Gimesia benthica: one gene and its partner. The protein of the gene in region 1 interacts with the protein of each later gene in a pairwise test. Links are inferred from orthologs where the notes say so. Each region holds a gene or a part of one and is shown on either strand. Other genes may lie near its edges.

Region 1 (5,689 bases):
ACAGCCACGACAATACATTCCCCGTGATTGGTCCAAATGAAGAGGTCGTGGGCGTCATTCGCTATCAGGATCTGAGTAATACCCTGTTTGACCCCAAGATTGGTTCCCTGGTCCGCGCGGCTGACCTGGCGAATAATCTGGAAACCGTTGTTTATCCCGACGATTCCCTGGCACGGGTCTGGAGCAAATTTCGCGAAGGTTCCTACGATTGTCTGCCGGTTGTTTCACGCGAACAGCCGCATCGCATGCTGGGGGTCATCAGACGCTGGGAAATTCTGAAATACTACATCAAGGGGCACCGGTCGGCCCAGAATCAGGATGGTAAATAGATCGCATTCATCAGGCTGTCGTTCAACCGTTGCGATTTGGGGGAAAACCACTAAACTTGCAGATACTGGCGGAAGAACCAGTCATTTTTTACTACCATCAAAGTATTTACATAGAGGATTCGTGACGTGAGTCGAGTTGCCCTGATCACTGGAATTAATGGCCAGGATGGATATTACCTTTCCCGGTTCCTGGAAAGTAAAGACTATGAAGTCCATGGGATCACATCCTGCAGTAAGCCAGGGATCGGAGAACCCCCTCATAACTGCTATTATTGTGATTTCGCAGAAGGCTCGAATCTGAATGAAATTCTGGATCGGGTCAAGCCCGACGAAGTCTATCACCTGGCCGCCCAGAGTCACGTCCGCCTCTCGTTTGACATTCCGGTTTACACCGCGGAAGTCACAGGTGTCGGCACTCTGCGTCTGCTGGATGCGATCCGGTATTATGAGCAGCAGAGTGGCAAGCAGGTCCGTTTCTACCAGGCATCTTCCAGCGAGATGTTTGGTAAGGTCGTTGAGACTCCTCAGAGCGAGACCACGCCGTTCCATCCCCGCAGCCCGTACGCCTGTGCCAAGGTCTTTTCCTACTGGTTGACGATTAACTATCGTGAATCTTACAACATGTTTGCCTGTAACGGCATCCTGTTTAATCACGAATCGCCGCGACGGGGGGAAGCCTTTGTGACCCGCAAGATTACCAAGGCCATCGCACGTATCAAACTCGGGATGCAGGACAAACTTTATCTGGGAAATATCGACGCGAAGCGGGACTGGGGTTTCGCCGGCGATTATGTCGAAGCGATGTGGCTGATTCTCCAGCAGGAGAAACCGGATGACTTTGTGATCGGAACCGGCGAAACGCATTCGGTTCGTGAATTTCTGGAAGCCGCCTTCGGTTCTGTCGGACTCGACTGGCGAAAATATGTTGAAATCGATCCGCAGTTTTATCGACCTGCAGAAGTCGAACTGCTTTGTGCGGACCCCACCAAAGCCCGTGAAAAGCTCAAATGGGAACCTAAAGTCACCTTTGAAGAACTCGCACGCCTGATGGTCGAAGCCGACCTCAAACAGGCGGAACAGGAAAAACTGCTCAAAGAGTCTGATTCCTGACCTGCCTGCGCTTCCACTGATTCATTGCGGATATTTCCATGAGCGTTCAAAAAGAAATTGAAGAGCTGCGTCAGCAGCTCGAGCATCATAACCGGCTGTATTACATTCAGGCGAAGCCGGAAATATCCGACCGCGAATTCGATAAGATGATGAAGCGGCTGGAGCAGCTCGAGGAAGCACATCCGGAGTATGATTCCCCCGATAGCCCTACTAAAAAAGTGGGTGGGGCACCGATAGAGGGGTTTCAGACGATTGCCCATCGTCTGCCGATGCTCTCGATCGACAACATCTTTGAACTGGATGGTCTCAAGGAATTTGAAACCCGCATCTGTAAACTGCTTGGAGAAGAGCAGGTCGAACTGACGGCCGAGTATAAAATTGACGGTGTCGCAGTCTCCCTGGTCTATGAAAACGGGCACCTCGTACAGGGAGTGACCCGCGGCGATGGCCAGTCTGGGGATGACATCACCCACAACGTCCGCACCATTGGTGGAGTTCCTCTGCGCCTGAATGCAAAAAAGCCTCCCGCGCTGCTGGAAATCCGGGGAGAAGCTTACATCAGCAATTCTGATTTCCAGGTGCTCAATGTAGAAATGCAGGAGCAGGGGAAAGAACCGTTTGCCAACCCGCGCAACACAACAGCAGGCGGTTTGAAACTGCTGGACCCGAAACTGTGTGCAAAACGTAAAATCCGTTTTTTTGCGCACGGTATCGGAGCGGTTGAAGGTGTTGATTTTCAGACGCATGTCAAATATCTCGACGCGATTCAAGAAATGGGTATCCCGGCGACACCCAACGTTAAGGCTTTTCCCAACCTGGAAAAGACCATGGAACATGCCCAGACCATGATGGATGACCTGCACTCGCTCGACTTTGAGGTTGACGGGATTGTGCTTAAGGTCAATCGCTTTGATCAGCGCGATCAACTGGGCAATACGTCCAAGAGCCCGCGGTGGGTCGTGGCGTATAAATGGGAACGATATGAAGCGGTCACCCGGGCAGAATCGATTGTCTTCCAGGTGGGTAAAACCGGAACGGTGACTCCGGTAGCTAACCTGGAACCGGTCCAGATCGCCGGGACCACGGTTTCTCGGGCCAGTCTGCACAATCGAGATGAAATGCAGCGGCTGGGGATTCAGATCGGCGACTGGGTCGTCGTGGAAAAAGCCGGCAAAATCATTCCACACGTGGTGCGTGTGGAAGAGCATCGCCGGGATGGCTCTCAGCAGGAACTCGAATTCCCCACGCATTGCCCTGAATGTAATACGGAACTGGTTCAGGATGAAGGGGGCGTTTACATTCGCTGTCCTAATCCGGAATGCCCCGCTACGGTTCGCGAGACTCTCCGCTATTACGCTTCGCGTCAGGCGATGGATATCGAAGGCATGGGCATCAAGATGATCGAGCAGTTGCTGGAATCCGGATTGCTTAAGGGACTGGCCGACATCTATCGTCTTGACGAACATTACGAAGATCTGATTAACCTCGAACGCCAGGGAGAAAAGTCGATCGATAATCTGCTGGCAGGCATCGAAAGTTCCAAGCAGCAGCCGCTCTGGCGGTTACTCACGGGGCTGAACATCAGGCATGTGGGGGCCAGTAATGCCCGGATTCTCGAACGGGAATTCGGAACCATCGACGAGATTACCAAACAGAGCGAGGAAGACCTGGCGGATGTGAATGAGATTGGTCCCGTGATCGCTGGTTCTGTGTATAACTTCTTCCACTCCGATTTCGGTCAAAAGCTGATTGCAGATCTTAAGGAAGAGGGGCTGAATATGGGGACACCGGTTTCCAAACAGGAAAAGCCCGCTGGTGCCCTCGAAGGTAAGACCGTGGTTGTCACCGGCACTCTATCGCGATTTACCCGTGATCAAGCTAAGGAGTTCATCGAGAAACACGGAGGCAAGGCCTCGGGATCGGTATCTTCGAAAACGGATTACCTGGTAGCGGGGGAGAATGCCGGTAGTAAACTGACGAAAGCACAGTCGTTGGAAGTACCCGTTCTTTCGGAAGATGAATTTCTGGCGCTGCTGGGTGAGGACTAAGGTGTCAGACTGAAGGAATGACGGTCTGCGTCAGATTCATCTGAGACAATCGATCCAGTCGTTGCGTTAGATTGAATTCATCAGCATACAGTGACTCCAGATCCCAGAGATCCATCAGCACCCGCCCCTGACGTAATTGCAGGCATTGTTCCAGCACACTTTCAACGGAAGAAAGTTGGGGAATAGAAAACTCACCTGTGGACTGCAGACGTTCAAGCATGCCGTTCCCCGGTCGAGTGGGAATGATGGCACAACAACTGACGCCGAGTGAAAATGCATATTCGACGGAGCGAATCGCCCATTCACTACCCTCCGCCTCATTCAGAAACGGAGGTTTCAGCAGAATGAACGCGCGGACTTCAATAGCGTGCTCTCTCAGGAAAGAAACAGCCCGGGCAAAGTCGTCTAAGGTCATGCGTTTGTTGAGAGCCGGCAGTACTTCGGGATGAATCGTCTCCAGTCCCAGCGCGATTTCCAGTTGACCGGGGATCTGTTGTTGGAACTCCGGGCAGGCCTGATTGCAGAGCAGGGGATGATTCTCGAGGATTACACGTTCAAAAGGCTGGATCAGTTCCGCGATTTCAGGCAGGTCCTCGGGGGGAATCGCTTTGGCGTCGAAGAAATTACCACTGTTGTAAAGCTTGATCTGGGTGGCAGGGGGCAGCTGTTTCAGGGCGTAGCGGATCTGCTCAGGAATGGCGCCCGGGGAAACGCGATTATCGGTCGTGTTCTTCCAGAGGTCGCACATCAGGCAGCGAAAAGGGCATTCACGGTTCGTCAGGAAGATCGTCGAAATCTCTACCGGATGGCCTGCGGCGGACGCCTCTCGTTCATTCAGAAATGCATAAGGTTGGGACTGCGAGACTTCGTTTTTCGGACCCCGGGCCTGCAGGATCTCCTGATCGTGAAATTGTCGAACAGGCAAACTCATGATATGTGGCGGCTATCCTCAGAATCAGGAAGGCTGCTGGAACAGCGAAAGCAGAGTCTCACGATAGACGGTCTCTGATTCAGCAAAGACATTCTCGTAAGAGTCGCCATTCAGGCTCCCCTCCTGAAAACGCCGTTTCGGATAAACGGGCATGGAGAGTCCGGTGACCTGTTTGATTCCCCGGCAAACGATGTCCCCTTTGAGAGCATACAGTTTACGGGGATCCCAGTCGGTCAGTTCGATAAAGGGAATCCCCTCGGCGACTTCGATGACGTTCGGCAGTGCATAGGGACTGAAACCCTGGAAGCCCAGTGAGCGGGCAGGGGCATAAGTGCGGACGTGACCGCGACTCTGTCCCCCCGAATAGGTCAATGAGTGCTTGACCGCTTCCACTCCCCAGCCTTCCTGGTAGAGCATCAGATTATTCAGCACGCTGCGAATCGTCAGCTCCGGATTCGCTTCGATCGGATAGTCTTTCAGGTTTTCATCGCCACCATCGCCGTCGATGAGGTGCTTCCAGTGGGGATATTGCTCGCGAATCTTTTTGCACAGGGCGTACGTCATCATCGCCGCCTGCACGTCCAGCTCTTTATAGTCTTCGACGACTTTGATTGTTTCTTTATAGTCCAGCGCATCTACCGGGACCTGCATGATTTCCAGGAACAGACTCAAATTCAACTGGTCCAGAAATTCATAAGCCTGTCTGCAGTCGCTGCCCTCACCATCGACAGAGAGCGAGAACGCTTTGAGACGGGACGGAGATTCCCCTCGCGTAATCAACGCGTGATACAGCAGCAGGAAGATCGCACCGCTGTCAATTCCTCCCGAAAACAGAACTCCGATTGGCTCCTGCTGAGGAATGGTGTCCAGCCAGCGATGTATTTCCTGAGAGACAGCGCTGATATACGCTTTGCCGATATCATCAAGCTTATTCGACAGTCGGTTTCGCTCGGGAGTAAAGTAGCGCGTTGCCTGTGGATTCGGGTCCGGACAGCCGATCAACTGCAGCTCGATCAGATAGTGGGCGGGAACCATCCGCGTGTAGGAGGGATGGAACTGGTTGTCGAGGCCTTCACTCTTGAGGAATTCGTAGATCTCATCAATACGTTCGGCGATTACCAGACAGGGACCTTCCGCCCGTTTCGCCAGGAAGAAACGCATGGGTCTGCCGATGGAGCGTGCCATGCGAACACGTGTTCCCTCCTTGTGGACCAGGGCAAACTGCCCATCGATCTCCCTGATCTGTTCAGGAGAACCACTGCCCACACGTT
Region 2 (3,504 bases), 4.5 Mb from region 1 along the record:
CGAAACCGGCCAGTGAGGCTGATTTCAGAAATTCGCGTCTGCTGGTTTCCTGGTTGAATTGGGTCTCTGAAGGAACTGCCATTATGTTTACTCCCGGTCTGAGCCGTATTTTAAGTGTCAAAAATCGGATTGTTCTGGGGCGGATTCTAAGCCCGTCCATTTTGACAAATCGAGGACTGTAAAGAAACCCTCGATCTCAAAAACAGGCAGAATTGCAAAGTTTCCGAGGATAGCTAAACTTACTCTATTCTTGTAGATATCACTGACAGCCAACCTGTCTGTCTGTTACCCTGTACGACCGGGAAAACGTTTCCAGGCTGTTGAATTTTAAATCTTTGACCGGGCCCGTGTGCCCAACGAATCAGGAAGACCGGATACCATGCCTCGCTATGACGCCAAGCGGATTGAAACCAAATGGCAAGCCTATTGGGACCAGCACGAAACCTTCAAAACGGGAGACTTTGTTGAAGGGAAAGACAAGCTGTATGTTCTCGATATGTTTCCCTATCCGTCGGGCGATGGTCTGCACGTGGGGCATCCGGAAGGTTACACCGCCACCGATATTGTCTGTCGTCATGCCCGCATGCAGGGGAAGCAGGTCTTGCACCCGATGGGCTGGGACGCCTTCGGCTTGCCCGCGGAACAGCACGCGATCAAAACCGGTACCCCGCCGCGGATTACGACGCAGAAAAACATTGATACGTTCCGCCGCCAGTTGAAGATGCTCGGCTTCAGTTACGACTGGAGTCGTGAATTCTCCACGACCGATCCCGATTACTTCCGCTGGACGCAGTGGATCTTCCTCCAGTTGTTCGATTCCTGGTTCGACAATGAATGCAAGTGGACCGGGCCGGACGGGAAAGAACGCACGGGGCGGGCTCGCCCGATCAGCGAATTGCCGATTCCTGAAAAAGTGCAGGCCGCGGGAGCAGAAGCGGTCCGCCGCTACCAGGATCGTCAGCGTCTCGCTTACCAGCATGAAGCGCCGGTCAACTGGTGCCCGAAGTTGGGAACCGTATTGGCGAATGAAGAGATCATCGACGGCAAGAGTGAACGGGGCGGCCATCCGGTCGAGCGGGTTCCCTTGCGGCAGTGGATGTTGCGGATCACCAAATACGGCGATCGTCTCGTGGACGGCCTCGAAGGTCTCGACTGGTCCGATTCGATCAAGTCGCTTCAGACCAACTGGATTGGCCGCAGTGAAGGGGCCGAGGTCGATTTCTTTATCGGCTCGGGAGAAGACAGCGACGATCTCGATGCCGCGTTCTCTGCCTGGAAGACCCGACGCAGTGGCGAGGGATTCCCGGAAGATCAGGAAGCCGACGTGTTGCGGGTTTACACGACCCGACCGGACACGTTGTACGGAGCCACCTACATGGTGTTGGCGCCCGAGCATCCGTTCGTGGATCGTTTGACCTCCGACGAACAGAAAGCAGCTGTCGACACTTATCGCAAACAGGCGGCCCTCAAGAGCGATCTCGACCGAACCGATCTCGCCAAGGAGAAGACGGGCGTCTTTACCGGCAGCTACGCAGTCAACCCGGTCAACGGGGCGCGGGTGCCGGTCTGGATTGCGGACTACGTCTTGAGCAGTTACGGCACCGGTGCCATCATGGCGGTTCCCGCGCACGACTTGCGCGACTGGGAATTCGCGGTGGAATTCGATTTGCCGATCATCGCCGTTGTCGAACCGCCCGCGGACTACACACCGTCCAAAGACGAACAGGCGCTCGAAGCCGAGATTGACGGTCAGAAACGTACCCCGTTTTCCGGGTTCGGAACCGCGATTAACTCAGGTGACTTTGACGGCACGCCGACGGCTGACTTCAAGAAACAGATTACCGCGGACCTCGTCAGTCAGGGCGTGGGGAAAGGGGCCGTCAATTACCGGTTGCGGGACTGGCTCTTCAGTCGTCAGCACTTCTGGGGCGAGCCGTTCCCGATCTGGCATGAACTCGACGCGGAAGGCAACATCACCGGTTTGATGCGGGCCGAGGCAGAAGATAATTTGCCCGTTGAACTTCCCGAGTTGAAGGAATTCAAGCCGACAGGAACTCCGGAACCGCCGTTGTCTGTCGCCCCTGAAGAGTGGTTGTACAAAACCGACGCGGACGGCACCCGTTTGATGCGGGAGGTCAACAGCATGCCGCAATGGGCGGGATCCTGCTGGTACTACTTGCGGTATGCCGATCCGAAAAACGGGGAGCGGTTTATCGATCCCGAGATTGAAAAACAGTGGTTGCCCGTTGACCTCTATATCGGCGGTGGTGAGCACGCGGTGTTGCACCTGCTCTATGCCCGCTTCTGGCATCAGGTGTTGTTCGACCGCGGTTATGTGACCTGCCCCGAACCGTTCCAGAAGCTTGTGAACCAGGGGATGATTCTCGGCGACGTCGAGTTGACCGGCTTCCAGAAAGCCGACGGCTCCTGGATCTCCGCGAAAGACGTGGAAGAATCGGATGAGTCCGACACAAAATGGGCCATTAAGAACTCAGGTGAACCAGCCACGCCGATCAAACTCGAATCGGAGCAGGTAGAAAAAGCGGGCGAAGATTTCGTGCTCGTGGGTGAACCGGAGATCTTCGTCAACAGCCGCGCGCATAAGATGTCGAAGTCGCGGGGCAACGTGGTCAATCCCGACTTTGTGGTGGACGAGTACGGTGCCGACTCCTTGCGGATGTACGAAATGTTTATGGGACCGCTCGAAGCAACCAAGCCCTGGAGCATGAGTGGCGTGGACGGCGTCTGTCGTTTCCTCGGTCGCGTCTGGCGATTGATCATCGATGAACGTGCCGAAGAGTTGCAGTTGAACGAGAGCGTGACCGACGCAGATCCTTCGGAAGAACAGTTGCGGATTCTGCACAAGACCATCAAAGCGGTGTCCGCAGATATCGAGAAGCTCTCGTTCAATACGGCCATCAGCCGCATGATGGAATTCGTAAATGCGATGGGGCAGCAGAAGACGCGTTCGCGTTCGGTGCTTTCTGATTTCCTCCTGTTGCTCTCCCCGTTCGCACCGCACATCGCCGAGGAACTCTGGAGCATCCTCGGTCATACCGAGTCGCTGGCTTACGCCGACTGGCCGCAGTATGACGAAGCGTTGCTGCAGGAATCGGTGGTCGAAGTGCCGGTGCAGGTGAATGGAAAATTGCGTTCCAAGATCTCAGTAGCCGCCGATGCGGACCAGGCAGCGATGCAGCAGGCCGCGGAGCAGGACGAGACCATCGCCAAATACCTGGAAGGCAAGACGATTGTCAAAGCGGTCGTCATTCCCGGCCGGTTGATCAACTTCGTTGTGAAGTAAGCGGCGTTCATCCGGGGAGCAGTCAGAGGCAGGCTTGCAGCGCAGCGGGACCTGCTGCGCTGTTTTTGCGTCTGTTGGGATGTGAAAAAGATCTGCCACTATGATGTTGTCCTTAACCCAGAATTGCAAAAATGAAAGTCCATATTATCTATGAAATGAGGCTCTCCGAAGTTGCTTTATTTTCATCTAAAAAGCCTGTA

Evidence for each region. Proteins that work in one complex are often made in the same cells at the same time.
Region 2: the proteins of ligA (region 1) and leuS interact in binary tests that used the Escherichia coli proteins (3 or more experiments, as listed by UniProt). The link is inferred for Gimesia benthica from one-to-one orthologs.

What each region holds. Positions count from the first base shown.
Region 1 is NZ_CP043930.1:7,779,778-7,785,466, forward strand. The notes cover bases 1,059-3,982. They hold ligA (NAD-dependent DNA ligase LigA), read left to right. Parts: upstream 1,059-1,477; coding sequence 1,478-3,487; downstream 3,488-3,982. Other genes in these bases: gmd (GDP-mannose 4,6-dehydratase), read left to right, coding at 1,059-1,439; F1728_RS30340 (radical SAM protein), read right to left, coding at 3,492-3,982. In the rest of the region: F1728_RS30325 (cation:proton antiporter domain-containing protein), read left to right, coding at 1-329; more of gmd, read left to right, coding at 456-1,058; more of F1728_RS30340, read right to left, coding at 3,983-4,418; F1728_RS30345 (asparagine synthase-related protein), read right to left, coding at 4,443-5,689. UniProt on the Escherichia coli protein: DNA ligase that catalyzes the formation of phosphodiester linkages between 5'-phosphoryl and 3'-hydroxyl groups in double-stranded DNA using NAD as a coenzyme and as the energy source for the reaction.
Region 2 is NZ_CP043930.1:3,243,573-3,247,076, reverse strand. It holds leuS (leucine--tRNA ligase), read left to right. Parts: upstream 1-379; coding sequence 380-3,304; downstream 3,305-3,504. Other genes in the region: F1728_RS12270 (hypothetical protein), read left to right, coding at 3,436-3,504; F1728_RS12280 (sugar phosphate isomerase/epimerase family protein), read right to left, coding at 1-82.